3 regions of the Paenibacillus sp. V4I9 genome follow, and region 3 is predicted to be linked to each of the others. Evidence: riboswitches for the same ligand, from Rfam matches in the RefSeq annotation. Region 3 holds a riboswitch; each other region holds the start of a gene.
What was found. Region 3 has a riboswitch for cyclic di-AMP ahead of QFZ81_RS35145 (resuscitation-promoting factor). Riboswitches for the same ligand answer to the same signal wherever they lie in the genome.
Positions count from the first base shown of each region.

Region 1: it holds a riboswitch for cyclic di-AMP, as region 3 does, so the genes downstream of both, QFZ81_RS30935 (APC family permease) here and QFZ81_RS35145 (resuscitation-promoting factor) in region 3, are expected to answer to the same signal.
Region 2: it holds a riboswitch for cyclic di-AMP, as region 3 does, so the genes downstream of both, QFZ81_RS16470 (CAP domain-containing protein) here and QFZ81_RS35145 (resuscitation-promoting factor) in region 3, are expected to answer to the same signal.

Region 1 is NZ_JAUSZE010000001.1:6,736,679-6,746,856, forward strand. Features, by position in the region: gene QFZ81_RS30900 (NUDIX domain-containing protein) at 1-23, opposite strand, end outside; gene QFZ81_RS30905 (hypothetical protein) at 553-696, shown strand; gene QFZ81_RS30910 (hypothetical protein) at 698-2,110, opposite strand; gene QFZ81_RS30915 (hypothetical protein) at 2,259-2,474, shown strand; gene QFZ81_RS30920 (polysaccharide deacetylase family protein) at 2,491-3,267, opposite strand; gene QFZ81_RS30925 (hypothetical protein) at 3,296-3,463, shown strand; gene QFZ81_RS30930 (YqkE family protein) at 3,546-3,806, opposite strand; gene QFZ81_RS30935 (APC family permease) at 3,852-5,687, opposite strand; cyclic di-AMP (ydaO/yuaA leader) riboswitch at 5,785-5,937, opposite strand; gene QFZ81_RS30940 ((S)-benzoin forming benzil reductase) at 6,389-7,123, opposite strand; gene QFZ81_RS30945 (spore germination protein) at 7,295-8,632, shown strand; gene QFZ81_RS30950 (hypothetical protein) at 8,625-8,834, shown strand; gene QFZ81_RS30955 (GerAB/ArcD/ProY family transporter) at 8,881-9,699, shown strand; gene QFZ81_RS30960 (Ger(x)C family spore germination protein) at 9,702-10,178, shown strand, end outside.
Region 2 is NZ_JAUSZE010000001.1:3,525,392-3,535,569, forward strand. Features, by position in the region: gene QFZ81_RS16425 (GNAT family N-acetyltransferase) at 1-1, opposite strand, end outside; gene QFZ81_RS16430 (aldo/keto reductase) at 106-393, opposite strand; gene QFZ81_RS16435 (sugar phosphate isomerase/epimerase family protein) at 567-1,397, opposite strand; gene QFZ81_RS16440 (nuclear transport factor 2 family protein) at 1,469-1,648, opposite strand; gene QFZ81_RS16445 (DUF5316 domain-containing protein) at 1,854-2,201, opposite strand; gene QFZ81_RS16450 (DUF402 domain-containing protein) at 2,161-2,667, opposite strand; gene QFZ81_RS16455 (GNAT family N-acetyltransferase) at 2,724-3,179, opposite strand; gene QFZ81_RS16460 (DinB family protein) at 3,334-3,813, opposite strand; gene QFZ81_RS16465 (2'-5' RNA ligase family protein) at 3,884-4,414, opposite strand; gene QFZ81_RS16470 (CAP domain-containing protein) at 4,767-5,417, opposite strand; cyclic di-AMP (ydaO/yuaA leader) riboswitch at 5,423-5,555, opposite strand; gene QFZ81_RS16475 (DinB family protein) at 5,698-6,168, opposite strand; gene QFZ81_RS16480 (hypothetical protein) at 6,610-6,822, opposite strand; gene QFZ81_RS16485 (XapX domain-containing protein) at 6,931-7,089, opposite strand; gene QFZ81_RS16490 (hypothetical protein) at 7,152-7,394, opposite strand; gene QFZ81_RS16495 (hypothetical protein) at 7,819-8,238, shown strand; gene QFZ81_RS16500 (hypothetical protein) at 8,494-9,153, shown strand.
Region 3 is NZ_JAUSZE010000001.1:7,630,783-7,640,960, reverse strand. Features, by position in the region: gene veg (biofilm formation stimulator Veg) at 14-289, opposite strand; gene yabG (sporulation peptidase YabG) at 586-1,458, opposite strand; gene rsmA (16S rRNA (adenine(1518)-N(6)/adenine(1519)-N(6))-dimethyltransferase RsmA) at 1,514-2,422, opposite strand; gene rnmV (ribonuclease M5) at 2,809-3,351, opposite strand; gene QFZ81_RS35145 (resuscitation-promoting factor) at 3,562-4,701, opposite strand; cyclic di-AMP (ydaO/yuaA leader) riboswitch at 4,995-5,180, opposite strand; gene QFZ81_RS35140 (ABC transporter ATP-binding protein) at 5,463-6,206, shown strand; gene QFZ81_RS35135 (ABC transporter permease) at 6,203-7,435, shown strand; gene QFZ81_RS35130 (TatD family hydrolase) at 7,421-8,188, opposite strand; gene QFZ81_RS35125 (HD domain-containing protein) at 8,244-9,521, opposite strand; gene QFZ81_RS35120 (AbrB/MazE/SpoVT family DNA-binding domain-containing protein) at 9,892-10,146, shown strand.

The DNA of each region.
Region 1 (10,178 bases), 890 kb from region 3:
GTCATACAAAACTTGGCTTCCATCTATCTCATCTCCAACTTCCTATTTCTCAATTCCAACTTCCATTCGAGTTCACTGTATGTAAGCTTACTGCTTAAAGTGGGCAATAGGCAACTCCGATCCCGTACGTTTTCCGTTCATTGTATAGGAAATTGGCGATACTTCCTGCGCTTGTCTTGCGATATCGCTGAATTAGACATCCCAAGAAAGATTTGGGGGCCAGATCAAAGTTGCTGCAAACTCGTCCCATACAAGTTCTCTCAGGCGCCGCCATCCGCCACCAAACTCACAAAACTTCAAAACCTACAGCTTTAAGCGCCTTTCGGCGCTCTCAGCGCTATAACAAACCTCACCACCGCCTGAGAGCGCCACAAAGGCGCTTTCGGCTCGCTTTTCGGCTCCTCAAACGCACAAAATACATTATTATTACTCAAAGCGGAAAATTACTGTATTTTGCTGCACTTTTTACATCTTCTTGTTTACAGACATACAATTTTGCTTCAAAAGTGCTAATGCCGGGTGAGTTTGACAGTTTTGACGGGGTTGATGGGGTTGACGGGTTTTGATGGTTTTGATGGTTTTGATAGTTTTGATAGTTTTGACGGTTTGGGTGGTTTGGGTACCACCCAAGACATAAAAACCCGCCACACCCATGGACACTTCCACAGATGTAACGGGTTAGATGCCTATGCCTAGTCTACACCAAAAACATCGCCACGACCGTCGTCACCGCGAGGCCGATGAGCACAGGCAGCAGATTCCGTCGCGCCAGCTCGAACGGACTCACGCCGCAGATGGCTGCTGCTGGAATCAGCGCCCACGGAATCAACGTGCCGCCGCCGACCCAGATGGCGGCCACTTGGCCGAGCGCTGTGAGCACAGCCGCGCCGGAGCCAATGGCGGTTGCGAAGAGCTGCGCAATCGAGCCCGCGAGGGAGATTCCGGAGAAGCCGGAGCCGTCGAGGCCCGTTATGGCGCCTACGACGGTAAGCGTCACGGCACCGACCGCGCCGTTCAGCGGCACTTGCCCCGCGAGTGCCACACCCAGATCGTTCACGATCCCGTGCGAGCCTTGCGGAAGTACTTTGCCAAACAGCTCCGCGAACGCGGAGTCGCCTAGGTAGAAGAAAGCGGCGATCGGGATCACGGGGCCGAATACTTTGAAACCGAATACAAAACCTTCGATGAGGTAGGAGGTCGTTTGTTCTAGTCCTTGATTCCGATGCGCGAGCAGCGTCACCGCAATGAGAATGAATACGGCGGTGCCCCCAACGAGCGCTGTCGCATCTCCCCCTTGCAGATCAAGCACGAACATCGCAATTACGTCTAAGGCGAAGAGTAGAGGAATCATAATTGCCAAAGTCTTTTTCAGACGTGGCGCTAAATTGACCTTGGCCTGCCAAGTAGCCGAAATAAGTGAACCGCTATCCCCTGGACCACTCGCCACGAGGCCATTTCGCCACGTCCCGTTCTTCATGTCCCGCCGCATCATCCAAAAAGCGGTGATCGTCGTGACAAGCCCCATCACGATAACCAGCGGAATGCTTGCCTCCATGACGGCAGTCACCGGTAATCCAGCTGCATCTGCTGTTAATTTAGGAGCTCCCTGTATAATGTAATCCCCCGAAAGCGCAATCCCATGTCCGAATAAGTTCATTGCCATAGCCGCACCTAGCGCTGGCAGACCAACGCGGACGGCCACAGGCAACAGAACAGCACCAATGAGCGCAACACCGGGAGACGGCCAGAAAAACCATGACGTCACCATCATAATGATACCGATACCCCAGAAAGCTAAAGCAGGCGTTCGCAGAAAGCGGGTTAGCGGAGCGACCATGATTTCATTAATGCCTGTTCGAATGAGCACGCGGCTCATTGCTACAATTATAGAGATGATCATGATGGTACCCATCAGCTCTTTGGTCGCATAAATGAAGCTGTTGAAAATACCGGAAACGGAGCCGCTCAACGTTTCCGTTGCCAGCAAGCCAAGCGCGAAAATACCAACCACGCAAATCATCGTTGTATCTCTGCGCTTGATTAAAAGGGTAAGAATAAAACCGATAAATACTAAATAGACCCAATGAATCGGCAATAATTGAATGTCCACCCTAGATCACGCATCCTCTCTGCCCATACAGCATTTGGTGCTACATTGTATGCTAGGCTGGGCGGAGGAGTTCGTGTGAATTCGGGTTGAGCGACACCTTGTGGTACAATAGAAGAACTATTTTAACCAAGTTAGGGGAATGCCGAGGATGGCTAGAAATGAACGCTTAGTAACGGATACAGATTTTCAAGATGCTGTTGAAAGACAGGCTGTCGTCCGTGTTTTCAAAGATGATCACATTGTAGATTCGAATGCGGTTGTATTGCGTTTCAGTGAAAAAACGGTTGTCGTACAAACTCGTGTTAGTGATTTGACGTATTATGATCGAGAGGTTTGTGAATTTTTTGAAATGAAAAAACGATAGCTGCTGCAGCTATCGCTTAGTTTAATGTATAGGAAGTTAAAAGAACGAAGCGGTAGCCCGCTTTTTGAAGCTCAGGAATAGCTTTCATAATACCTTCTGCCGTATCTTTCTCTGGGTGATTCATATGAGCTAGTACGATAGAACCGCTTCGGGCTTTTAGCAGCGCTTTGTAGACCTGCTCCGTGTTATAAGTCGCTCCAGCGTCTCCGAGTACATTGTAACCAGCCAACTGAAAGCCTAAATCATGAACAACTCCTGCTGCAATATCATCATAATAGGCTGTGCCCGAACGAAAAAATAAAGGACGCCGTCCAGTCAGCTTCTCGATCTGGTCAGCATTGTCTTTCACTTCATGAATAACTTCATTCACATTCTTGGTTCCCGCGATGCCATACGCCAACTTGCCATTTACGGACAAGGGCCTATGCTCAGTCCCATGATTTTCAATCTCAAACAGTGGGTTTGCGGCTAATTTGGCAAATATGTCCTTATTGGCCGTTATCCATCTCGCATTGATAAATAAGGTAGCCGGGATGTTCTCCTTGATCAAATAGTTGATCAACTTCTCATCGTACCCACTGCCCTCCTTCCCCCCACATGCGTCAAAAGTCAGCGCAATCACTTGTTCCTTCGTAGTAAGATGTGTCCGAACACCAGGGACATTTTCGCCCCATTTCTTTGGTTTAGCGTTTCCGTAACGCTCGATCAAGGTCTTTTCCAAAGACAAAAAAGCCGGAATAGCCAATGAACTTGGGTCGCTTGGCTCCGACGATGGAATCGTCAGTGTATCCATTGCTGTTGGGGCTGTTGCAGATACCGCCGTGGTCTCTTTTGGTGTTTCTATTGCTGTTGGTATTGGTGTCTCTTTTGATATTTCTTTTGATATTTCTTTTGATATATTTGTTGTCATTGGTGTTTCTATTGGTGTTGAAATTGGTGGTGGTATTGTTGTCGCTACCGGTGCACCACTTACCTCAGCAGTCCCTTGAGCTGCCTCTCTATTGCCCACCTCACAGGATGACAGCGCTATCATTGCAAAAAGAAAGAAAAGGAGGCACACTGTGCGCTCCCTCATTTGTGCTTACGCCAATCCAGACTGCTCTTACTGAGCAGATGTCCAAAATCATTCTCAAGCCGCTTTTCTTCTGCTTTGCGAGCAGCTTCCGCCTTCGCTCTCTCTGCATCTTTCTTCGCTTGTTCCTCTGCTTTCATGGCATCAGCCTGCGCTTTGAGTCCTTCAAGTATTTCCGGACGCAGTAAATCCTTAAGTGTTGCAGGTTTATCTTGCACGCTGGTTACAGCAGGAGTAGACGACCATTTTTTCTTAGCCATAATGGGTTCACCTCAGTTCAGTTTCTCCCCTTTATTGTACCACTTCTACTCATGCAAATGATACGGTACCGTCGCCACGACGATATCTTTATCGGCTTGCAGCTTCGAACGAATGCGTGCAGCAGACTGGTTATGGAGCAATCGATGCCACCATTTTTTCGGCATAAATTGCGGTAAAATGACCATAATGTTTTGTTTTTCCGAAACATGCGTGTCAATTCTCTCAATAAATTCAGCCAGAGGCTTCAGTATCGTCCGATAACGTGATTTAAAAACAACCAATCGAACGCCGGGATCCCACTTATCCCACTTCTCCTGCATCAATTCTTCATCTTCATCTGAGAATGATACGTAGAAGGCAATCACATTTGGCGACAACGATTTCGCATAGTTCAAGGACTGTGCCACAACCCGATGAATGCCCGCCACAGGCACAATAATCAAAGGTTCCTTCGTGCAAACCCGCTCAATCGTTATATCAATACGCAATTGCTTCGCTACATCATCGTAGTGATGACTAATTTTCGTAATTAACCAAAGCAGCAGCGGGGTTATAATAATAACAATCCATGCACCTTCGGTAAATTTAGTTATAGAAAATATAAGTAAAACAGCTAGAGAAACGATCCCGCCTAAACCATTGATGAGCAGCTTTCCGATCCAACCTTTCACTCGCTCTCTCAACCATTTACGAACCAAGCCGCCTTGCGCAAGTGTAAAAGATAAAAACACGCCTATCGCATATAGAGGAATGAGTGCATCGGTCTTACCTTTGAAACCAATCAGAAGAATACTGGCAAGCACACCAAGTGTGATAATACCATAATGAAACGAAAGACGGTCTCCTCGGAATGAGAACATACGCGGGAAGTTTTTATCCTGTGCCATAATGGATGCTAAGATTGGAAACCCGTTGAAGCTAGTATTAGCAGCCAAAACCAGAATGAGCATGGTACCAATTTGAGTTGCGTAGTACATCGCCCCACGACCAAAAGCCTGCTCTGTCACCATCGATAATACGGATGTATGGCCATTAGGATCAGGTACAATACCATAACCCAAAGCTAACACCGTTACGCCTCCAAACACGATAGCCAAAAGTGTCCCTAAGGATACTAACGTGCGCTTCGCGTTCTGCACGGACGGTGAGCGGAAATGCGGCACGGCATCGGAGATGGCCTCGATTCCTGTCACGGCTGAACACCCGGAGGAAAATGCTTTTAAAAGGACGAATAACGTTAATGAGCTCGTCATTGAACTCGGAGCAAATGCAATGGGATGCGTATTAATGGATCCCGTCAGCATATCGTATATGCCTTTGCCCACTAGCAGCAAAATACAAAGAATAAAAAAGTACGTTGGAATAGCGAAAATCGTACCTGATTCCGAAGTTCCTCGCAAATTAAGCCAAACCATGATCCACACAAGAACTAAAGTAATCGGAACAATATATGGCACCGCCGAGGGAAAAGCTGAAGTAATCGCCTGCACACCGGCAGAGATCGAAACGGCAACGGTGAGTGTGTAGTCAATAAGCAGCGAAACCCCAGTCAGCCTCCCCCACACCATACCTAGGTTTTCTTTGGAAACCATATAGGCTCCGCCACCTTGCGGATAGGCCTCTATCACTTGTCTATAGCTCAAAACTAGCAGCATAATGAGAGCGATAATGGATATCGCAATGGGCAAAGAGAACGCAAAAGCGGCAATCCCAACAGTCGCGAGTTCTAAAAGAATCTGCTCAGTCCCGTAGGCAACTGACGATAAGGCATCCGAGGATAGGATCGGCAGTCCTTTCCAAACCTGCATTTTTTCAGATTCAATTTCGCTGGATTTAAGCGGTTTGCCAAACATAATTTTTTTCAATGAGTCGCTTGTCATTCGTGCTAGTTCCCCCAATTAAACCTAATATCTGACATAAACTTGCGTTTTAGGACGCAAAAAAACACAAGGATAGACCTTGTGTTTATACACATGTTCTCCTTCCCACGGTCGCTTACGAGGTTAGCTGTCGGGTTCGGGCCGCGAGAATCTGCCCTAAATGGTGCCATACACTTAAGCACCTTTACTCACCCCATGAAACTTGTGGTTCCCCCGCTTTTCTAATAAGAAAATTAAGCGAAATATTCAACTATAACGTACGAGTTGAATACTACTCTCTTCTTGCAGCATAGTAAAGGATTGAAAAAACTTAAAAATATAACTCCAACCACCACATTCACTCAATAATTCGCTTACAATCATACGATTCATTGATTTACTACCATTCTCTTACTACATCGTGGTTTTTTAAACATTTGTTAATGCATTGAGTTATTATTGGAGCAAAGTGAAAGAAAATATTGGATTATAATGATAATTCCCGACGAAATGTTGAAACATTCGTTTACACATCTGTGTAAAGTTGTACTTTGTACATAACCTTGTTTTTCAGGAAAAGGAAACGGACTATTCGATATTTGGAAATAATCAACAGGAACGGCAAGAAAGCAAAAAATGATGATAACGACAGCATAAACAGCTAGAAGCTTCTTACGGCGAGAGGTAATTTCCAAATTTACATCTTCTTTCATTTTGGATTTTCAAAGCTCTTCAACGACAATACCTTGGGCAAATTGGTCACTAAGTAATAAATCCACTAACTTCTCGGCAATAGTCGCAGGTGAGGCGAGCATCCCTTTATCCTTTACCCTATTAAATAGTTCAGAGGCGGCAAAAACATTTTTATTGGCACTTCGTGCTTCTTCCTGTAAGGAAGTGTCAATCATCCCCGGCCAAACAGATAGTACTTTAACTGCAAAGGCACCATCTCCTTGCTCTTTCCCAACACATTTTGAGAAGACATCTAGGCCAGCTTTGGCTGCTGAATAAACACTCATACCAGAAAGATGATTTTTCGAGGACATGGAGGAAACATTTAATACACGTTTTGGAATCCGAAGGTGTTGGGAAAACCGTATGAACAAGGAGGTTAAAAGGATTGGGGCCAGCAAATTAACATGGACATTCGTAGTCAACTCTTCAGTACTTCCATGCTCAATACTGGATAACGGGGTTACAACTGCAGCATTATTGATTAGGTATATGGCTTCGGCTTTACTTTCATCGATTTTATTACATACATCCCTCATCAGACTATCCACTTGATCGATATCATTTAGATCAAATTCAAAGTAATCAATCTGCTCACTCTCAGCCATCAAACCCACATTCCTATTTCTGGAAATACACAGCAAATGATGTTCAGTGGATAGAAGTCTACGAGCAAGTGCTTCACCTAAACCTCTAGATGTCCCAGTAATAATAAAGTACTTCATTCAAATACCTCCCCAAAAATTAGTACCTGGTACTAACTCGCCTGAGTATAATCCATAATTTGGAAAACGTCAATGTAAATCAAGCTACCACTCCACAGCCCCTTTTTTTCAGTCATGGTACAAGGAATAAATTTCCGTTTTCCAAGGAAACCTACTCTCAGGTGATATAACATGAATCTGCCAGAAACAACGGATATGGCCAGACTGAAACTTCAATTCGAATCAAATAGCGATTTTGTGATGGAACAAAAGCAACTTTTGGATCAGGAAGTTGTATTTTGTTATTTTCGCCCATTTGTTAATTTGGCACATACGAACCAATTATTATCTTGGATGGAGTCCAGTCCGATCAATGATTGGCTTCAACAAATAAGCCTATTGAATGGCCAATTAAACACTACTTACGACATGCAGATGAGCAGCTTATTGGAAGGGAATTTAGTTATTTATTTACTCGAGAACCCTATAAGAAATTTTGTTATCAAGCCCGTGCCATCAACGATTAAGAGAACGATAAATGTTCCACAAAATGAGAATGTGATTGAGTCTTCCTTTGGAGCATTTAATGAGGATTTGGATACCAATATGGCGTTGATCCGCGAAGAGCTACGATCCCCACTACTAACTATGAATTCTTTGATGATGGGGACAAAACAACCCAAAAGAACCACCTTAGCTTATTTATCCGACTCTGTTAACCATAAGCTGCTTTCATCCTTAATGAAGAAGCTGGAGGCAAATAAAGTCAAGGAATTTAGCCATTTGCAGGAAATCATCAAGGTATTGGGAGAAGGGAATTTCAGTCTTATTTCCCCATGTCTAACTTCTGAGCGACCGGCAGAAGCGGCAGACCATCTGAAAAATGGCCGTGTTATCCTGTTTATCGAAGGGCTTCCGTACGCTTTCGTTATGCCTGTTATCATTACAGATCTCTGGTGCGTTAACTCCGATCGTAACTTCCCTAAGATTACAATGATTACCATTCGAATGCTTCGAATAATGGGCATGTTTATCGCTTTGGTCTTGCCTGCTCTATATGTATCTTTGGTCTCTGTGAATCCAGAGGTGCTCCGAATCCAGCTAGCATTGTCCGTTGCCCAGAGCCGTGAAGGGGTACCCTATTCGGCCTTATTGGAAGTTTTATTTATGTTAATTGTTCTGGAAATGCTGATTGAAGCCAGTATTCGTCTTCCCAAAAGTATAGGTCCCTCCATAACGACAGTGGGTGGTATTATTCTCGGGCAAGCTGTTGTAAGCGCCAAATTGGTAAGTAATCTATTCATTATTGTTTTGGCAGCTTCCGCTTTAGCGAATTTTACATTGAACGGGGTACAAAATGCCCTGTTTATTCGAATATCCAAATATGTTTTGCTTGTCTTTAGTGCTATTTTTGGTGTTCTTGGTACGATTGGCGGAATCATCTGGCTGTCCATCTATATGGCCTCTATCACGACATTTGAGGTCGCCTACGTCAATGTAAATGTAAAGGAAGGTCCCCAAGATGGTTAATAAAATATCAGTCTATCTAACCTTCATCACTGTACATTTCGGGCTGATATTTTTCATTTATCCTGAGAAAATATTTGAATCGACAAGCAAAGGCCATTGGGAAGCTATACTGATTGGCTGCCTTTTGGAAGGAACTATGATGTGGATCTATTTAAGAGGCCTGTCATCTTTCCCTAACATGACGATCGTTGAGATTCTGTAAACAAGTATTAGGCCCCTGGCTGTCAAGAATCCTTCTAATTCCAATCATGTTATATTTTCTTGCGACTCTAGCATTAGTTTCCAGGGTATATTCGGAAATGATGACCATCGTATTTTTACCAAAAACGCCGATATGGGCCTTACTCTGTTTTATCTTCTTGAGCTTGTTTGCTGCCTGGTATGGCATCAAGACTGTGCTCAGAACAAGTGTCATTATCTCCGTTTTATTCATACCTTGGATTTTTGCAGCACTCATCAGCTCCATGTCAAATTTCGATATACGTAATGCATCCCCAATTTGGAACACTAACTTTGATTTTTTCAAGCATCCTGCTTATTATTCCAGTTTTTTTGCCTTTTCTGGGTTTTTATTTTTGGGTATGATTCACCCTTATTTTCGAAATGTCGCGCGCAGCCGCAAGGTATTCATCCTTTTGATGGCTGGCTTGTTTCCTTTATATTTGGCATCCGTGTATATCCCCCTTCTCATTTTCGGGCAAGAGACTGTCATTCAATTCCAATTTCCTCTTCACACAGGGATGGATACGATCGATATGAGTTGGTCCATATTCGAGAGAATGACGCTGTTTTACACGACTTCTATGATTGCTTTTCTAATTGTTTATAGTTCGGTTTTAATATGGATCTTAGCTGAGATGTTTCGGAGCATCGTAGTTCCCTTATCCAATAGGTGGTTGAGTGTAATTATTACAATAATTGCCTACTTTCTTAGTTTTCTGATTCCAGATTGGTATGAAACCGAACACCTAATCTGGCTGGATACTGGTCTCCGAGCTTATAGTATCTTTGTCTTTCCAGTCGTAATTGGGATTATTGGCGCACTGCAAAGGAGGCGAGTTAACTAAGGATGACATACATATTTCGTTCAGTCTTAGTACTCCTAGCTATTTCCCTGTTATCAGGCTGTTGGGACAATAAGGATATTAATAAAAGGATATTGCCTGTAGAGATGGCTATTAGTCAAACAGACGCAAAAACGTATAAAGTGGGGCTTCGAGTGCCTCAACCTAGTTCCACTAATATGACGCCTCGAATCATAACGGGGGAAGCCTCCACGATTAGTGAAGCGTTGGATCGGATGCGTGGAAATGTAGAAAGCAGTATTGATTTACTGCACCTCAAACTTCTGATGATTGATGAAAAAACCGCTAAGTTTGGTATAAAAGAAGTGCTTGAATATGCCATTAGGTCTCATGACATTGCACCTAAAGCGCTGGTTTCTGTATATAGAGGTGATTTGATCGAAATGTTAAACAAAAAAGAGCAAGGCGGAGCGGAGGGGGGCACTGCGAGCTATGATTATTTCAACAAGTTGGCTGGCTGG
Region 2 (10,178 bases), 4.1 Mb from region 3:
AACAAACCATCCCCTTTGGTCAGTTAAGTTGCTTTGGAAATGTAACGTTAATAAGATCAAGGTCTTCTTTCTGTAACTCCCATCCTAATGCATCTACATTATCAATCATATGTTTCCTATTCCAATCTTATCTAAAACATCACGTTCACTTGTGCCAACCTCAGGAAAACCAGCCATTCCAAAAATATGTGGGGCATAACCAAAAGGAGAATACCCCATTATAGTAATTCCTTCTTGCTGGCAATAAGGCAGCTCACTGCTCTCAATACGTCTATCGTTCAAATGATAGGCAACCTGGTTACAGACTAATACCCAAACATCTTTGGGCTTCTTGCATAAGTTCTGTTGTAAAATTACACTTACTCCAACAAACTTTATTAACCCCTGTTTAATGCATCAATTTCTTGTGTTTCATTCTGCTTAATTTCACCAAACTTCCAAGTCCCTTGTCCGATTACGGGTATGCTTGCGTAAGATTTGCCTAAAGTCCGATACAATATAAGAAAAACCTCCTAATTGGTCATTAAATTAAAAAAGCCGCATTATAAGCGGCATGTAATGTTGATTTAATTCAAATACGGTGTTGCAAGCTTCCTTATACGCTCAATGCCTTCCCACATATCGCCAGGTCCGTCATATACAAGAGTTATAGGACCTTCATACCCAGCTTGCTTGGCAACTTCCATACAGCGATTAAACTCAGCTTCATCCGGATATCCATCCGCATTCGTTTGTGCTTTGGCATGGATCGACTCACTGTGCGGAATCATTTTGACAAGTTCACCATATTTCCCGTTTCCTTTAAAATTGCCAAAATCCGAGGTTAGTCCAAGGAGCTCCCCGCATCCTTCCAATAAAGCAAGGCAATTATCCGCGATTGATGTGAGTGAATGAAAGTTTTCTGTAACAACGCGTACTCCTTGCGCAGCAGCATAACTACTTAGTTCTAGAAGTGCATCAACTGATCTTTCCAAAGCTTCTTGATCCGTAGGTTCCGCATCACCGGCTATCACGCGTACCCTTTCAGCTCCTGCTCGTGCAGCAATATTGATCCATCCTTTGATCCATGCGATGTCCGATTGTCTGCGCAAATCATCCGAGTTGGAAATATCACCGTATTCAATTAGCAGCGTGTAAAACTGGAGACCCGCTTCCGTGAATGCGTGTTTCAATTCTTGCAAATAGGCTTCACTTGTATCCGGAAAATGAAAATGACACACTTCCAGTGATCTAAAACCTTTCTTCGCAAGAACCGCCGGTAATTCAAGCAGAGAGATGAGTTCAGGTTGGTCTTGGGTAGCCGTTATTTGAGTACGTGCGTTCTCATCCCAGCGGGTCCACCGCAAAGGTCCCAAATTCCGATGTAAGCTCCAACTCGTTAATGATAAAAATGGCATATCTTCCACCCTTTCGTCTCTACTGTTTGAATTACTATGAATTATAAATCTTTGTTTCCATCTATGTATTTTTAGTTAAACTTGAATTTATCAATTCTCCATACGTTTTCAATTTGTGTCAAATGAAAATTGTATGACCCAACAAATATTCTCACATTTTGGCCGGTCGGATTAGGTAAATAGTGGCTTGCTGTCCCATAGCAAAATAGATCTGCTTCATTTCCTGACACGTCCACAATATAGTTACCCACTGATGATGGATGGCTTGAAGCTTATTCAAACCTTCTTCCCAACTATCTACAATTTGTTGAGCACTTATAATTGCAGGCTGTCCTGCTCCCATGGAACTCATGTCAAACAATACTTCTACAGCTAGACACTTCTTGACTTCTACCCTAGTTGATATCATCAAAAGGTGAGATAGTTGTAACACTATAAAATAGAATGAGAATTTCCTCACTTGATCAAATATACAATGAAGGCTAATACAGCATATGGGGAAACAAAGATTAACATTCTGCTTATGAATCTGTTTCTCTCATTTCTGTCTTTGGCATCTTCTGTATGGTAATTTGCTCTTATTCTATCCCCACTTAATAAAGCCCCAGATAATATTGCGGATAAGACTAACGTGCCTAGTACGATGTACATTAATAATGTAAATAGCTTATTTACATCAAGTATTTTCCATGTAATTAAACTGATTATTGTGGCGGAGATACTACCCCATAGAAGTGTTTTGTTCACCATTACCCTCCATAATTCATCTTGGAATACGGTCAATAAACAATTCGAGTGATCCATCAAAAGGAAACGTTTTTTTTCTAATAAGTTCCTTTAAGCCTATTAACTCTTGCCTAGCTTTTTGAATTAGAGCTTCTGGATATGCAAATTTAAATGCATTGCTCTCAAACTCATCTTCGTCAACAACTTTCCATTCACCGCTTCTTTGTACATAATCTAGGTCTAAATCCACAAAAGAAACAATGTTACCATTAATCTTCGCAGGTTGGTTTATATTGCAATAATATTGTTGTATTTTTCCGCCAACTACATCGGCACTAACAGTAAACCATGAATGAAATGAGAAATATTCAATAGTCCAAGCCTCTATGGTAAATACCTTTTGCTTCGTGTAATGATTTAATTTTCTTCCGTACTCGCCTAAGACAAAAACGTGTGAATCAGTCTTCTCTAATAAAGTTGTGTTCCATTCATAATGTAGTAAATCTCCATATTTTAAAGCCTGAATAGTTATATGATTATCCATTGTATCATCCTTAAGGTTCTAATATTCAAACGAAATTTCGTGACATATAAATAAACTCATAACTCTTTTGTCATAAATACACTATTTGGGTCCTCTATGTAATCCGAAAACGGCTTGCAATATTGGAACCCAAAACTTGCATACAGTCGTCTAGCTGGTTCGAAAGCATCCATTGAGCCCGTTTCCAAACTTAGTCGTTGATAGCCACGTCGCTTGGCTTCTTCAATGATGTGTTCAAGGATTCGTCTTGCAACGCCTTTTCTTAGGTGTGATGAAGAAGTTCGCATTGATTTTATCTCTCCGTGTTGACTATCAAGTTCCTTAATTGCCCCGCAACCAACTAATTCATCTTGTTCCCATCCACTCCAGAAGGTAATTTCTGGTTTTTTCAATTTATCAAGATTTAGGGCATGTGTACTTTCTGGCGGAGATAAAAGTTCCATATTCTGAAGATGTTCCCCGATTAATGCAATCACTTTAGATCCAGTTAAATCATCTACTTTAATATCCATAAAAATCACTCCATTATCTCTATTTTTTTATCATTATAATAGATGAACATTGCTAGATAATCAACACGTTTTGATTGCTCTACAAATATCTCACCCGTTTAATAGAAAAGAGGAGCTGCTGAAGCAAGCTCCTTCACTATCATTGTACGTTAGCTTAATCTAGAACACTTAAAATTTGCTTTTTGTGATGATCATCGTGCTCAGTAAATTCTTGAATTATGTATAGCAAAGAGTATGGCGTACCAGTTTTAGGGCAATTTGATACACCGTTTGCTGTTACTTCTAGCAGTAAATCCTCGCATTTCATGCTCTTTAATAGATCCATCAGTTTCATTCTATCGCTTGAGAATTCTTGAAGGAGTTGATCTTTCGATATACCCGAATTTGCGTATTGATAAGCTTTGCTATTGAAAGAATTGAAATCGGGAAACTCCATTCCTTTGCCTTCCCTGATCGAAGGAATGACTACGTTCATTAGATGAAGATCCCAATTTCTAAGATGCGCAATGATTTCGGCAATCGACGCCTTTCCTACTTGAATTGGGCTATGCCAATCCTTATCACTTAGTTGGTGCAAAATATTTGTCCAACTGCAAAATTGTTCGTATTCGCTGATTGTACTACGGAAATTCATTAGATTACCTCCTAGTCATAATGGATAGATCATAGCACAAATCCATATACAGGAACATACATTCTCATTATTAGGCCAGTTTGATGTCCTCATACAGATGGTATTTGTTGGGTTGTACTTCTTTATAAACTCTGACATAAGAGACTGTGAATGTTGGAAAAGGAGCAAGGACATATCCCGCCTCAGATTTCATTTCCAATATTTCTGATTCTTTCATCCCCCAATACGTTTGCCCCAAAGTCAAATGAGGAGTATAAAGGTCCAATTCAGCATAGTGCTGCATAAGTTCATTTGATGGTGCTACTACATTCACTAACTTTTTGTGAAGCTCTAATAGTTCATTTGATTGAACACTGAGGAAGATAACTTGATTTCCGAATAAAGCAGGTTCGGAAAGCGACAAATGAAACTTTGAAAACGATGAGCATACAACCTTTACCTTTTCGAGCCAAGCCATATCTAGGGTAAGCCCGCTTTGTGCTTTAACAGTCACGTGAGGCTCAACGACATTCGGAAGACCATTACTCAACCAACGTTTTTGAAACGCAACTACTCGTTCTAGATATTCGTCGGGAGGAACGATGCCTATGAAATACTGCATTTATGACACCAACCTTTCAATCCTGATGGAACAGCTATTGGAAAGAATCATTTGAGCTCACATGGTTTTCTTAAACTCAAAAATTTGTTCCATTTGGCTGCTCCTAGTTTTTAATTGTGGTTGTTTAAATATTACCATGGATTGGAAATTTGATGAACATCGCCGATAAGCGATGTATATAAAGAAAGAGGGCTAGTTATCCTAGACCCTCTTTTTGCGTTTTAGATTATCTAATCGACTCTGTAACAATGGGGCAGGTCGATCTATTTGTGTCCCATACAAGTCAACAAAGAGCCTAAAATGGCATGCAAAAAGACACACATATCGTGTGCCTTGAATGTTTAGAAAAAAGCTAGTTACTTATAAATTCCTGAACCCACTCACCATTATAAAAGACAACACCAATTTGGGTGAAGTTGGGGCTTAGAATGTTTTGACGATGACCCGTGCTGTTCATCCAAGCTTTCATGACAGCTTCAGGCGTTTGTTGACCTTTTGCAATGTTTTCACCTGCATAGGAATAGCGAATGCCGTATTTGCTCATCATATCAAAAGGAGACCCATAGGTCGGAGAAGTATGATCGAAATAACCATTGTTGTACATATCCTTCGCTTTGTCCAAAGCCATTGCGGTAAGTGCGCTATTGCTGGTTAATGGACGCAGTCCTGCTTTAGATCGTTCCTGGTTAACTAAGTTAACGACTTGGCTAGCATAAGTTGATTGGGATGGCGCACTCGTAACTGGCGTTTTGGTACCTGCATTTGTGCTCGTGCTGCCAGGAATGTTGAGGCTCATACCAGACCAAATCACGTTAGGATTGGCAACCTGAGGGTTTGCCTTAATAAGCGAAGATAAGCTGATGCCATACTTCTTGGATATTAACCACATGGTATCATTGCCTGATACTGAATGGGTTGCTGATGCGGCCATTGATGCGCTCGAACCTACGAGGACGCTCAATCCTATTGCGCCGGTAACCACAAGCTTTTTGTAACGTTTCAAAATAAACCTCTCCTTTTTGCGGCCTGCGAGGTTAGCTGTCGGATTCGGATCAAAGAGTAATCACCCGGCCGCTGACGCGGCTTCACCCCAAATAATGGGTCCCCCGTGCTTCACATGAAACTTCGGCCTTCTGAGTTATTTGATCCACATGGATCTCACAAATTGTAACATGTGAAATCATAGAGAACATGACTCAAAATTTTCCAAGAGCATTTTGTAAGTGGCATTAGTCGTTTCTTCTTGTCCAAAACAAGTGAATTCCCATCACCACCAACCTCATTCAGTCCCAAATTTGAGGCCGATCGATTCCAGCCGTTCGCATATAATCTAGCAGTTGCCCGGTGTGAACGGATTCGTGGTATGCGATCCTCATTAACATATCTCCTAAACTTCGAACATACCCTACGTCACTTCGATTAATTTTAATATTTGACAAATCCTCAGGAGTGAACAATTTAACGGTATTCAAGAATTGTTCTCTGTACACTTGTGCGAATATCAGTTCATCCTCCACCGAAGAAAATTCCCGATTGTCATAAGGAGAATCATAAGAAGGCAAACTTCCACAATTAAGTAATGCAAGATGATAATAATGCTCGCCATCCAATACGTGTCGGATCATTTCTTTCATGCTTAAGGCTTGTGCATCAGGCCTCCAATCCAGCATAGTTAGAGGAATAACGCTCCACACTTTTATACTTCTACGTCGGACTTCTTCCAAGTTCAATATAACAAGTTCTATCCCGTTAATGATTAACACTCCTTTTAATTTCTCAATAATCCATACCTATTTGTTTTATATACATGCAGTTTTCTCATACGAACAAATATACAGTACATTTGTTCGTATGTAAATAATACCTTATTCAATTAGCCTGCCCAGTTAATCTATTTTGGCGCCATAAAATGTTTCATTTTGTCGACAAATCCGCGTAAATAAAGATTCTATAACACCCTGACATCGCTGAGGCTGATGGCGTAAGGACGGTATCGTTCTCTTCTAGTGTTTGCCATGGCACCACGTCTTGAAATACTTTGCGAAATCAACTCATTTATGTTATTGCTAAACCCAGTTTCTTGCGAAACCTCGCCAAACGAATGTCGCATCAATTCGATGATATGAATGGCGGCCAGTTTCATGAATTGTTCTTCGTTTTTGCAAAATGGCGTACAGTCAACTGCGAATCTGGCTTCAAATGAACGTACAGCGCCAAGCGTTCCATTCGTAATCAGTTACGTCATAAGGTCTTCCATTGCTTCCGAAACGCAAAAGAGCAGCTTTTGATCGATCCAAACTTCGTGTAGCAATTCCAATTATTTCCGCTCCGGCTTCAATGGCTGAAGGGAAAATATTCGTTGATGCATGAAAACCCGCACCTATTAAACAAAGTCTGGATTTGTTCATATAAATCGCTTCCTTTTATCCAAAGTTTATGCAAAATCTTCGTTAACATAGAAAAAGAAGGATGAACCCCGTCAAAGCTCCTCCTCCTTTTTCATTCAGTCCTGTTTCCTATTTTATAAACAACTCCATTATCTTGCCGCCTGCATAAATACCTACAATGCCAAGAATACCCGAAAGTACAGGCGGTGCGGGCAAAGGCAGCTTCAACACCTTGAATAAAACACCGATAATTAAACCTGCTCCTAATGACAACAGAAGCTCCTTCATACTTTAGACACCTCGATTGTTAGACTGCATCCTTAAAGTCGATAGCTTAATTGCTTTAGCATTTAACTGGCTACTTTAGCTCGATATTTACGTAATTGGGAGGCCGAATGCAATAGTACTCGGCCGCACATTCCATATCCGATAATAACAAACCGTCGGGTAGGTACAATCAAATTCGTCGTACGCACAAAACCTTCGACAATCGTCTGTCCTACACCGTGCTCGTTCTCAATAATTTGCTTCAAATAGCTGTCATTTATTACAATAATCGGAATAGAGATTGTTAAATCAGCACCATTTTCCATTAATAGCTACGGCTTATACTGTAATACACTGTGAATATTGCGCTCATGCTCTTCGCGGCCATCGGATCTTTGACCATATACCGTAATCCCTTGTGACCTGCTTGGCTTATGTTTAAGATAGGATATTTGAAAGTAGGGTAATACGAGGGATTACTCCCTCGGACTCCCCGTCAAACCGTGAATGCGGATTTCCCTCACACGGCTTTCCTTCGTCAGTTCCCCATCTTTAGGAGTGAGTTTTCTTCATCCGTCGCCGGATTGCGCCTATTTCACTCCTGAAATAGGAACGTGTGGTGAGTAAGTTTGTTAGAAATACCATTTCCGCCGATTCCAATACTTTGTTAGGAATCAGCCAGTTAGAAACCGTAGATTTCTTTTGACGCATAAAGGCACGCACCCTCATGCGAGTCCATTCGTCTAACCGTTGAAACTTCTTCTTTATGCTCCAATACTGACAACAACCAATAGAAAAGTAAAACAAACAGTAGACTTATTCAATAGTAAGGTGATAGATCACCAGGAAAATGAAGAACAAGGAATACTTGATAGGAAAAAGTTTATACAAGTTTTAACCGAGACTAATAGAGGTCTAGCTAGGCAAACACTATTGAATTTATTGTTTCGTTATGAAATGTTAATCCACCTCGAAGAATCAAATATTCATGATGAAAAATGGGAAAAGGCATCAGATGAAAAATGGGAAAAGGCATCAGATGAAAAAGTAAGAATTGAGAATCTTCTTATAGATGAAATTGTTTATGGATATAAGGAGACAGTTAAATTGTTAGACATAGATGATAACCATTCATTGAGTATGTTAGTAGATTTTTTCGAGGAAAAATGAACATTATTTTACGCCAATAAATCTTTACTATATTAAAAGGAAATAGTTAACAAAAAAACCTTATTAAGTTAGGCTTTTTTTGTTGTGTGCAGAATCATCACATTTTTGTCGTCCATTGTGCTTTACAGTGTAAAAAAATAACTTAACAACACAAAGCCTTCATACGTAAGGTTTTTTTCGTTGTTTACTTAACAGTTGCCTTACAAAAACAGAATTATATCTTAACATAACTTAACAGCAGAAAGCGGTGATTCGATGGGTAGACAGAGCAAGATTGAGAAGTTCGGGCTAGAGAAGTTGATCACCGAAGGGCTCGCTGCCGGAAAGTCTTCCAGACAGATTGCTGAGCTTTGTTCGAAGAAAGCAAAGCAGGCTATTTCCCATGTGGCTGTGAATGAGTATATCAAGACCATCGACTTAGTGAAGAAGAAGGATGTAGTCGTTAAGGAGCATTCCCGGGTCGAGCGTATAACAAACTTTGATTTAGATATCATTGAGCTCCAGTATCAAACGACACCCGTTTTATTGGAACGCTTCGAATTCATTAATAAGCTGCCAGAGATGTTTGAACAGCGGTTCGCAGCCATTCAACAGAAGCATGAGAAAGATGGGGCCGAGGCTGATTATCTGGAGCAGTGGAAGCAAGGGTTTGTTATTGAGCTCAGGCGAAACATCCAGAACATCACCTCATTGAACCGTGAGCTCAGAGAGAACAGCAAATTCATGGATTCTATGAGATCGAAGGCATTCGAGTTTGATCTCATTCAAGAGAACTTGTATTTGTTCATGGAAGTGTTCAGGAAGGCTGATCTTGAGGCCTATGAGATTGCTTCCGCTCAGATCGCGGCTAATCCAAGGATGCTGAGGATCGTTGAGCAGCAGCAGCAGCAATTAAGGGGTGGGGAATTAGAATAGGCCGCCCAATTGGACGGCCATTCAGGCACAGAACTAATTCGATAGATATACTGCTAGTACTCCGACTATTGTGCTAATTGCCGAAGCAATTGCAATAACGAAGCGAGCTGAGATTTCTACTGTTTTTTCCTTTGTTCTGTACTTTAACATAAGCATCTCCTCCTTAACAAAAGCTAAGAAATGTCGATAGGAACCTCCGTCATGGGTAAGCCATGGAATCGGTCCTACGAAATAGCAATTGGGTTAAGGGTAGTGCTTACTTCTTATTATTTCCCACTCATTTTTAACTTATACATTGAAACGGAGGGACGGCCGATGTGCTCGCTAAAATCCATGAGTCTTTGACGAAGCACATTCCCTTTGCCTCTATCTTCCCTCTTTTGAAGTGGGAGCAGGTTATGCGACTCGCGTTTTTTTCCTCCAGACTGTTACCTGCTTTCATCGGCTCGGACTTACTCACTACTACGGAACGATCCTCCATCTCGCAGCCCATCGATTCGGCTTTCCCTTTAAGGTTATACCTCCCCTACCTTATCCACGTTTGCGTCAAGGAAACTACGAGACTTCCCTCAGTTATCTGTACATTCTATTCCATCCATCCTGACCCTACTCACGTCGATGAGTCCTGTAGGTCATATCCCTTTGTTTGTTTTCCTACAAGATATACTTAGTCGTATAGGTTTCCCCGTTTTGTTGGCGGGTCACCCAGCATCGCCGCCACCTCTGGTTCACCACATTCCGGGCTGGACTTTGCCTGCAGGCCCTTCGGATTCCCTATCAAGAGAGACACCCTGCCAATCCTACTCATATTCGAGTAGGACCTCTACTTCGGCTACGGCACTTTAAAGGGTAAAGTTACCGAGTGGATTTGAACCACTTAGATTGTACGACTGTGAGGCGCACAACAAAAAAAGAACATGTGTTCTTTTCGAATCATATTTTCTAATAGTTTGGCTAACTATATGATCAAGCTTTTATCGTGGGTAGCTCCCGTTCCATTAGCTGTCGATTTTGTTCGGTGAATG
Region 3 (10,178 bases):
GGAATGCATTAAGCTAATGTTGGATGTAGGTGATACGAACCTGACCATCGTCATTACACACGGTAACTTCAACGGATTCGGTAAGGATATCGGCGTAGCTGTACGACACTCGTTTAAAGGCGTGGGATTCTTGATCTAATTTCACAATAAACACAGAAGGGTAGGTTTCTTCTAAAACACCAGAACGCTCGACAGTCTTACGACGGCCACCATTCGCTCTTAACATGATCTTCTGCCCAACGTGGGGCTCCAAACTGCGTTTGATCTCCAACAGCGCATTTTTTGCCATTGTCAACTACCACCTCTTTCCTAGTTAATTATAACCCATTCAGACAGGCATGTCAAACGCGGTCAAATATTATATCAGCACCACATTCCTGTTGTCAACGGCATTTTTGCTGAATTTTCGAAATCCCTCTCTTATAGGTTGTCTCCAAAGTTCGCAAATTATTCACACTTTTCCACTAAAAAAAGAACACTTACCTAGTCAGCCTCCTTCAAGGAGTCAAATGACAGGTAAGTGTTGCTACTGCATACCATATGTTTTGTCGGATCATGTTGTTTTTACATGTACCATAAGAATATTTAAACATGATCTTCCGATTGTTGAATCCCCGGAACCCCCATGCGATAGCTCCCTCTCGTCTCTACCCCACCCAACCCATCCAAACCTGTCACTGTCAAGTCAACGATATCAAGCATCGATATGGTATCCTTCACGGAAGTATACGACAGTTTAGCCGCGATACAAAGCGGATCTAAGGCGTGAATGAGGATACGAGCAGGAGAACTCGCAAAATTAGCACCAGCCCTAAGCAAGGCCTCAAAATGAGATTGACAAGCACCAGCCACGATAATCATGGAGTCCCGGTTTCGCTCATACTGCCTAGCGATCTGAACAGCATTTACGAAGTTTTGTGAATTCTTATAGCTGGCAAGGTTGCTTGGACCTCCACCTTTACGTTGTTTAAGTATTCCGTCATGACCGGTAACGACAACAATGTCCGGCTTAATTTGTGGAAGCAGCCTGTGAAGAGCATCCGCCATTTGTGCTTCAGGAATATAAAATCCCTCGGCAGGCACACGCAATTCCCCATAAATCTGCATACTTTTACGTAAGTAAGTAGGATCGCCATCTAAGTGCAGCACTTTGCCAGGCACTTCGAAGTAGGTTTTATTGGTATTTTGTTTATGGTTTATAGAGAGTTGGTTCTTCTCCTGCAGCTGCACCTGGGATACCGCCAGACGCCGGAGCGACTCCCGAAATTCGGGTGAGCTCGATCGCGGATGATCCATGACATCTGTCGGATTTGAAATGGTCAAATCAACTAACGGCGCATCTGCGAGCAGCCTATAATCTACACCACGCAGAATAGCCTTCAGCTGCTCTATGCGCTCAATCTTAAACATGACGTCGCCGCCATAGGATTTACGGGTAACAAAGTCTCCTTGCCTCATCGCACAAATCCCCTCCTAGGGGTATCCTATGGCGAAACTAGGCATTTGGTGCGGGTTATTTGCAGCCGTACGCGCGAAGAGCCGAAGACAAGCGCGCGAACTCTTCCATACTGAGCGTTTCGCCGCGACGCGAAGGCTCTATGTTAATGCCGAGCAGCAGCGCTTCCAGCTCAGGCTTGTTTTCTTTCGTGAAGAACCGCGCAGCTAGGTTATTGTAAAGGGTTTTGCGCCGCTGGACGAAGGACGCTTGGACGACGGCGAAGAAGAAGTCCACGTCCGCCACCTCAACCGGCGGAGTTTTGCGCACACGCAGCCGGATCACGGCGGAGTCGACGTTCGGCTGCGGCACGAAGACGGTGCGCGGCACGATCGTGACAAGCTCCGGCTCGCAGTGGAACTGCACGGCAATGCTGAGGCTGCCGTAATCTTTGGTGCCCGGGCGAGCCGCCATGCGGTCGGCCACTTCTTTTTGAATCATCACGACGATATTCTCCAAGGGAAGCTTCTCTTCGAGAAGCTTCATGATGATCGGCGTCGTGATGTAGTAAGGCAGGTTGGCGACGACACTGACGCCGTTCATGCCCTCGAAGTGCTGCCGGAACAATTCCGGCAGGTCGGTCTTCAAGATGTCCCCATGGACAACGGTAGCATGGGGATAGGGCTCTAGCGTCTCGTCCAGGATGGGCAGCAGACGCTGATCGATCTCGACGGCCAAGACGCGGCCAGCGAGCTTGGCCAGCTGCTGCGTGAGCGCCCCAATGCCGGGGCCGATCTCAAGCACAGCCTTGTTCGGTCCGAGCTCAGCGGCCATGACAATCTTGCTTAGGATATTTTGGTCAATCAGAAAGTTTTGACCCAAGCTCTTTTTGAGCACCAGACCATTTCTTTTAATAATTTGTTTCGTTTTACTTGGTGTAGCCACGTCATCTGCTGTTACAATCACTTCATTGTTGGGTACATTCATGATATAGACCTCATTATCTATAGGTTCTGGATTTCACATTCTTCATTTTCATTCAAATGCTCATTAAAACTCTGCACCAAATCTCATTCAATTATTTTCTAAGTGGCATCTTTCTGAAGACCGGTATGCATAGTCACGTAAGCTCGTGAGAGCTTCCTGTATGAGTACATACTTTCAGTTGGATAATGTTGCAGGAAATGCAACAATTGCTGCTCAAATCCCGTCTCTACTACTAGAATGTTGCATATTGTACAACTCTTGGGACTAAATACAGACTTTTCTCCACAAATGGGTCAAAAATGTTGTACGAATTACAACTTCAACTTGCAAAATAGCCATTTGGAATAGGATTTGTTGTAGAAACTACAACAACGGCAACATCCATTTTAATTATCAGCTTCCAAATACTCCAAAGCAGCCTCAAATTCCTCACGCGAGATCTGAAACATCGCACAACGCTTATAAAACTGCTTGCCATTGCAATAACCAATTCCTAACGCTTTACCCACGATCAGCCGGCGAGACGCCGCCTCAGCATGAACAATCAACCCTGCGGCCATGAGATCCTCCATGGTCAGCTGTGAGACAGCACCATCATATTCTGTCCGAAGACTCTGAAGAGCTTGACGGATCGTCTCAGGCGTCGCATTCTCAACGCCGATATCACCCTTGTACTCGGCCTGCTCCTGCGTAATGAAAGCATGCTTGCAGCCAGGCACCCTGGCTGCTACAATCTTCCGAATCCGTTCACCTGCGTGATCCGGATCCGTGAATATAATAACGCCTCTGCGCTGCTGTGCAAGTGCAATACGCTTTAGTACGGCTTGTCCGATCGCAGAGCCGCCTGTTTCAATCGTATCCGCCTCTACCGCTCGGCGAATAGCAGCTGTATCGTCTTTGCCTTCGACGACAATCACTTCTTTTATCATAAGCGGTTCCCTTCCCGGTACCAAGGATAAACGACTCCGTCGTCCTTCAGAGACGAGCGCGTTTGTCAAGGTTGATGCGGAGCTAAAGTATAGAACTTATACATTCTTATTCAACGCAGAAAAAGAAGAGGGGTCCCCTCTTCTTTCGCCCAGGTTGTTACCTGGCAACGTATATATGACATTCTTCCCGCTGAAACAGACGTTTACACGTTAATTTTCAGACGGCTTTTTTGGTCCTACCACATACACGGTGTACCCTTGTTTCGTTCCGAATTTATTGGCATAACCATGATCTTCAAAGTAGACATCAATCATTTGACCTTTCACACCGCTGCCAATATCTTCGGCACGGCGGAAGCCAATGCCCTCAATGTAAACCCACCATCCGAGCGGAATTACTTTGGGATCAACCGCTATTGTCCTGCCTTCTGACACGGTAGTCCCTGTATAGGTTTTACCAAAGCCAGGAGATCCTTCGGATTTACCTGTAGATGCCACGTCCGCCGAATAAGCAGTCAACTTCACATTCTTCAGGATTTGTTTATACCCAAACGTTACACCATTCTTCGAAACCTCATCCACACTAGGCGATGAAGACGAGAGAACAACAACAGGATTTTTCGTGCCCACAGACACGACTTTATTAATACTTTCCGTTTGTACTTCTTCACCCACAACTGCTTCCGCGACTAAAACACCATCTTCGAAAGTCTTTTCTTTCTTCTTCAAGAGTACGCCCTCTTTACCTTCTTGGACGACTTGCTCTTTGCCTTTGAGCAGCGATGCGTCGCTCTTCTTTTCCGTATCGAACGCAATCGGCTCAGTTACTTCCTCCGTCTCTTTTTTCACACGGACGATTTTGATTTCATCGCCCGAGCTCAGAGCGGCTGTCGGTTCGGGAGTTAATCGATCGTTCTCCCCAAGTGCAATATGTAAACGTTGCAATGCACTTTCTACCGTTCTTGCAGTTGTGTAAACAGTGGTGGTCTTTCCATCAGCAGTCAATTGAATCGGTGAGGCATGTTCGATGACAATTTTGTCTCCACCCTTGATTGTTGTCGTTGGCGCAGCAGAAATTTCATCGTGTTCACCAATCTTTATGGCTTGTTCATCCAGTAGGCGTTGCAGGACCCATTGCTTCGTATGCACAACGGTTTCTTGTCCATTCACAACCACGGATACGCTCTTGGTAGCCGTACCGTACAACAACACCAAAAACATGAAAGTCATTGCGATTGAAATTATGGCTAAGCTTAAAATCAAACGCAAGTTTTCATGCTTCCATCGCAATGCGAAGGACATGCTGGATGATCGTTTTACATGGGTCTCGCTAATAGAGATACTGCCCACTTCTTCGGTCCTCCTTCAAAGCCTCGCCGCCAGGTTACAGCATGATTAGATTTGACGCGACTAAGGTTTTTTAGTTTAACTTAACGTGTTCGCCATCAGCAGTACGGTGCTAAACCGCTGCCTTCTGGTCGTCCCACACCAGTTTGCCTATTCAACATTCATATGAATTCCGGGCAATTTTTAGTCGTCCGAAATGTGTATAGCCCTTTATGAAGACAAAAAGCCAGCAAGAAGAGGACTCTTCTCGCTGGCTTAGTTTGTATAGTAAAATACACAAATAGCACGCACGACAATCGTTACCTCTCTTACGCTTACGAGGTTAGCTGACGGATTCGGACGTGAGAGTCGCCCTACTAAGAGCATACGAAGTATACTCAAAGATTCACCCCTGTTACTCACTCTGTTCACTCAAGAAGCATGCTTCTTCAGTTTACAGTGGTTCCCCCGTTCCCATAAATGGAACTCAGCGAATGGAAAAATGGCAAATTGGTTATTAAGTTATTATGAAAAGTATATTACGCTGTTAATCTTAACCTGTAAAGGGATTAACACCTACTAAAAAGGGCTAAATCGACTAAAATTTGCTTAAATGAACAACTAAACAGCTATTTTTCTACTTATATCTCACTATCACGTACGTATACACACTCTTTTCAACTTTCCACCCCTAAACTAGGCTTAAATTACAAATTTGTTTATAATGATCGTATAGGAAAGCGATTCATAAATACCAATAATTTGCTAATCAGGGAGGCAATGAGATGGGCTCCATTCTACAAGTTGACTCTTTATACGGGGGGTATTTACCAAATAAACCCGTTCTTCATGACCTAACCTTTTCTATCCGTCAAGGTGAAATGATGGGTCTGATCGGACTTAATGGTGCGGGTAAAAGTACGACGATCAAAAACATTCTCGGACTACTTCAACCGCAAAAAGGATCGATTCGAATCAACGGACTAACTTTAGCTGAGAATTCTTTGTCCTATCGCGCAACCTACGCTTATGTACCCGAAAGTCCTGAGCTCTACGAGGAGCTCACGATCCGCGAACACCTTGAATTAACCGCAATGGCCTACGGCTTGTCGAAAGACGACTATTCGGCTCGATCTAGCTCCCTTTTGGAGCAGTTTCAAATGAAGGACAAGCTGAACAGCTTTGCCAGCCATTTATCCAAAGGAATGAAACAGAAAGTCATGATTATGAACGCATTTCTAATCGAACCCTCGTTATATATTATCGATGAACCCTTTCTCGGCCTCGACCCTTTAGCGATCCGTTCCTTACTAGAACTAATGGTCAAAATGAAACATAAAGGAGCATCATTCCTCATCTCATCGCATATTTTGTCTACAATTGAAAAATATTGCGATAACTACGTTGTCCTTCATCGAGGTCGTATGGTTGCTCAGGGTGATTTAGTCGAATTACGCGGGCAAACTGAACTCCCGGGAGCGTCACTAGACGACATTTTCTATAAGCTCGTACAAGGGGATTCGTTATGAGTAAAATGGACATCAACACCCGTACCTTATGGCAGCAAAGATTCGAACATTATATGAAGGAATCCATGGGCTATTGGCAATACGCAGCGCGTAGTAATTTTATCGGTCTCGTGTTGTTTCTTGTCATCATTTCTTCCTATTATTATGCAAAAATACTACAGCGTCTTCCGACAGATTATCCCTATCTGTGGATCGTGCTTTTGCTGCTCGTTCCGCTTCTATCTTCAAGCCCCATTCGTACATTGGTAAGGAAAGCAGATCGTATGTTTTTGTTACGGATCGAACATCAAATGGGCGCATATTTCCGAAGTGGATTCATGTACAGTTTGACACTGCAAGCTTTTTGGACATTTATCGCCTGGGTTATTTTATGGCCGCTTTATCATCACTGTCTTGGCGCTTCAGAGCAGCATTTCTTACTGATGCTCGCACTACTTCTTCTATTAAAGATAGCTAATTTATTAGCTAGTTGGCAGGAAAGTCGTTTTACTCATGAGCGTACCAGATTAGCTTCGATTAGCTTTCGCTGGATTGCAACAATCGCTCTCATTTCACTGCAATTTCTAACCAGCATTTTATGGGCAAGCAGCGCTGCTCTTCTGCTCATTTTCGTATGGTTAGCAGCCGCTCATTTCGCATCTAAATACGTCATCGGATGGGACTACTTGATCGCCAAGGAAAATCAGCAGCAAGCTCGACTTCATGCTTTTTTCAGCTGGTTCGTCGATGTGCCTCAGATGGGAACGCGAATAGCCCGCCGAAGTTGGATCAGCGGGCTTACACGGTTCATACCTTTTAGACAAGATGCTGCCTATTTGTACCTATATATGAAGACATTGTTGCGTACAGAGCTGTTCGCGATCGTACTGCGTCTCACCGTATTAGGGGTACTAGCTATATCCGTTTCAAGCAGCGGTACTGCAAGGAGCTTAATCTTCATGATTTCTCTTCTGATTTCTCTTGTTCAGTTATCGTCTCTCGAGCGCGCCCATCGCTATACATTCTGGTTGGAGATGTACCCGCTCAATCAAAATTCGAAAGCCGGTTCATTGGCCTTTATCATTTGGTCAGTCTTGCTGCTAGAGCTATGTATCCTGACGATTCCTCTTATGATTCGGTCTTCACAAATCTATCTACTCGTTCCACTCATCAGTCTCATCTTCATCTCTTTCAGCTGCGGTATAGTGCTTCGCCGCAAGTTCGAGAAAAACGCTTTACTTGAGACCTAGCAATCGAATGGCATTGTTTGTTGTTATTTCCGCAATTTCTTCCAAAGTCATACCTCGAATTTCCGCGGCTGTCTCAGCTACCAAGCGAACATAGCCGGTTTCGTTACGCTTGCCGCGGAAAGGATGCGGGGTCAGATAGGGAGCATCGGTCTCAATTAATAAACGATCTAACGGAACTTGCGCCAGCACTTCCTTCGGTTGCTTAGCATTCTTAAACGTAATTGGACCTCCAAAAGAAATATGAAAATTCATATCCAGACACTGCTTCGCCGTCTCCCAGCTTCCTGAGAAGCAGTGCATCATTCCCCCCACTTCCGCGGCCTTCTCTTCTTTTAAAATGTGTAAAATATCTTGATGGGCATCTCGATTATGTATGACAATGGGCATCCCCAATTTACGCGCTAAACGAATTTGCTCCCGAAATACCCGCTGCTGTACATCCTTCGGCGACTTATCCCAGTAGTAATCTAGTCCAATTTCTCCGATGGCGACAACTTTTTCGTGCTTGCACAACTCTTCAATCCATTCTAAGTCCCCTGGCATCATATCAATAGCATCAACAGGATGCCACCCTACCGTAGAATAGATGAAATCATACCTCTCAGCGAGGGCAATTGAACTGGGTATGGTCTCCCGGTTGAAGCCTACATTCACCATTCTTGTCACTCCAGCGTCCAGCGCTCGCTCTATCACTTCATCTTGATCTTCATTAAATTGTTCCGCGTTTAAATGTGTATGTGAATCCGTTAGCATCTTTGTTCTCCCTTAAGTTGAAATATTCTGCTTTCTGCTGCACTTAATTTTCCAGCTAATCTTGCTCACCAAGCAGCGCCCATAATTCAGGATAATTGGTTGCGTTCAAACGTTCCAACAGTTCCTCCGGATAATAAACATGATGTTTGCCCATTTGGAATCCGCTGATGGATTGAACAATTTCAGATCGATGAGTAATTTCCGTTAAAGTCTCCTTATGATCCAGCAGAAAAATCGGCAAATTATCGTCCGTTTCCCCCGGTCTATACACGTCATAAGATTGATTAGACGGAAAATCAATTTCCATGTAATAGGTAGGGTCGAATCCAACCTCAGCCATCACTTTTTCCATCAGCTTAATTTGACGTTGATTAGACTCATCAAAGGTGCTGTATTTGTACAACTTACGATCCAAGAACCGTTTACACATATCGCCTAAAATAGGATCTTTCTCATTACTCCAGAAAGTTAACATCGTCTGCATAACAGACTCATCCAATAACAAATAATCTTCGAGCGAAATTTTATTCTGAATCAGATGTAAAATAGGCTCAACCATAAATCCAAACGTATAGTTTTCTTCGTATAAATGTTTGGCACGCGCAAAAACTTTGTGCAGCAGAATTTCCGCACTACGTGTCACAGGATGGAAATACACCTGCCAATACATTTGATAACGGGACATTAAATAATCTTCTACGGCATGCATGCCGCTTTCCTTGACAACAATATGCCCTTTATAGGGCCGAATAACACGAAGAATCCGCTCTAGATCGAACGTGCCGTAATTTACACCAGTGAAATAGGCGTCGCGCAGCAAATAGTCCATGCGATCTGCATCCAACTGACTGGATACAAGGCTAACCACAATTTCTTCACTATACGATTTACAAATAACGCCCGCCACTTTTTTCGGAAAATCAGGTGACACTCGGCTGAGGACTTTGTTCACATCCGTATCTCCAAGGACAATTCTGCACGACCAGTCTTCATGTTTCGTTCCGAAAGCTTTTTCAATGGAATGCGAGAAGGGCCCGTGACCCAGATCATGGAGCAATGCCGCACAAAGGCAGAGCAGACGTTCCTCTTGCGGCCAATCCTCATAGTGATTGCGTTCGAATTGCGAAATTATTTTCCGAGTGATTTCGTACACACCGAGTGAATGTGAGAATCTACTATGCTCAGCACCATGAAAGGTTAGATAAGATGTGCCTAATTGCCTTATGCGGCGCAGTCTTTGAAACTCTCGCGTATTAATCAAATCCCAAATCGTATTATCTTGCACGTAAATATATTTATGAACCGGATCTTTAAAAACCTTCTCTTCCTTCATCCATTCACAACCTCTCTTTAGCAAATTTAAATAATTTCGACAATTCCCTTTCGTAACTTCGACATTTTTGTCGTATTTTGTCGAAACACTTATTCCAATTTCTCTATCATGCTAGGCTAATCTTTATCTTCGTAATTTTTGACTTTTTAAGGGAGACGCACGTAATATATTATTTACATTCCCTTATTCTACTTGGTTTTTCTCATATTTTAAACAAAAACTATTTTAAAATTTTTTTTGAATAATAAGCTTAAATAGACGAAAATATGGTTGACTATTTTGGGAATCGTTGGTATCATTAGGCAAGAAGATATGTCGAAACATGACGATATTGATAAATTTTTGATAAAATCGAAAGGGGTTTATATATATGATGAAATCTACGGGAATTGTAAGAAAAGTTGACGAATTGGGTCGCGTTGTTATTCCAATCGAGTTGCGCCGCACGTTGGGTATTGGTGAGAAAGACGCTTTGGAGATTTATGTAGACGGCGAGCGCATCATGTTGAAAAAATATGAGCCTGCTTGTATCTTCTGTGGTAATGCTGAAAACGTTTCTTACTTCAAAGGAAAAATTGTTTGTCATATTTGTTTAGCAGAAATGCCAACACCTGTGACAAAATAAGAAAAGTAGTATATAATAGAAGTAGCACTTAT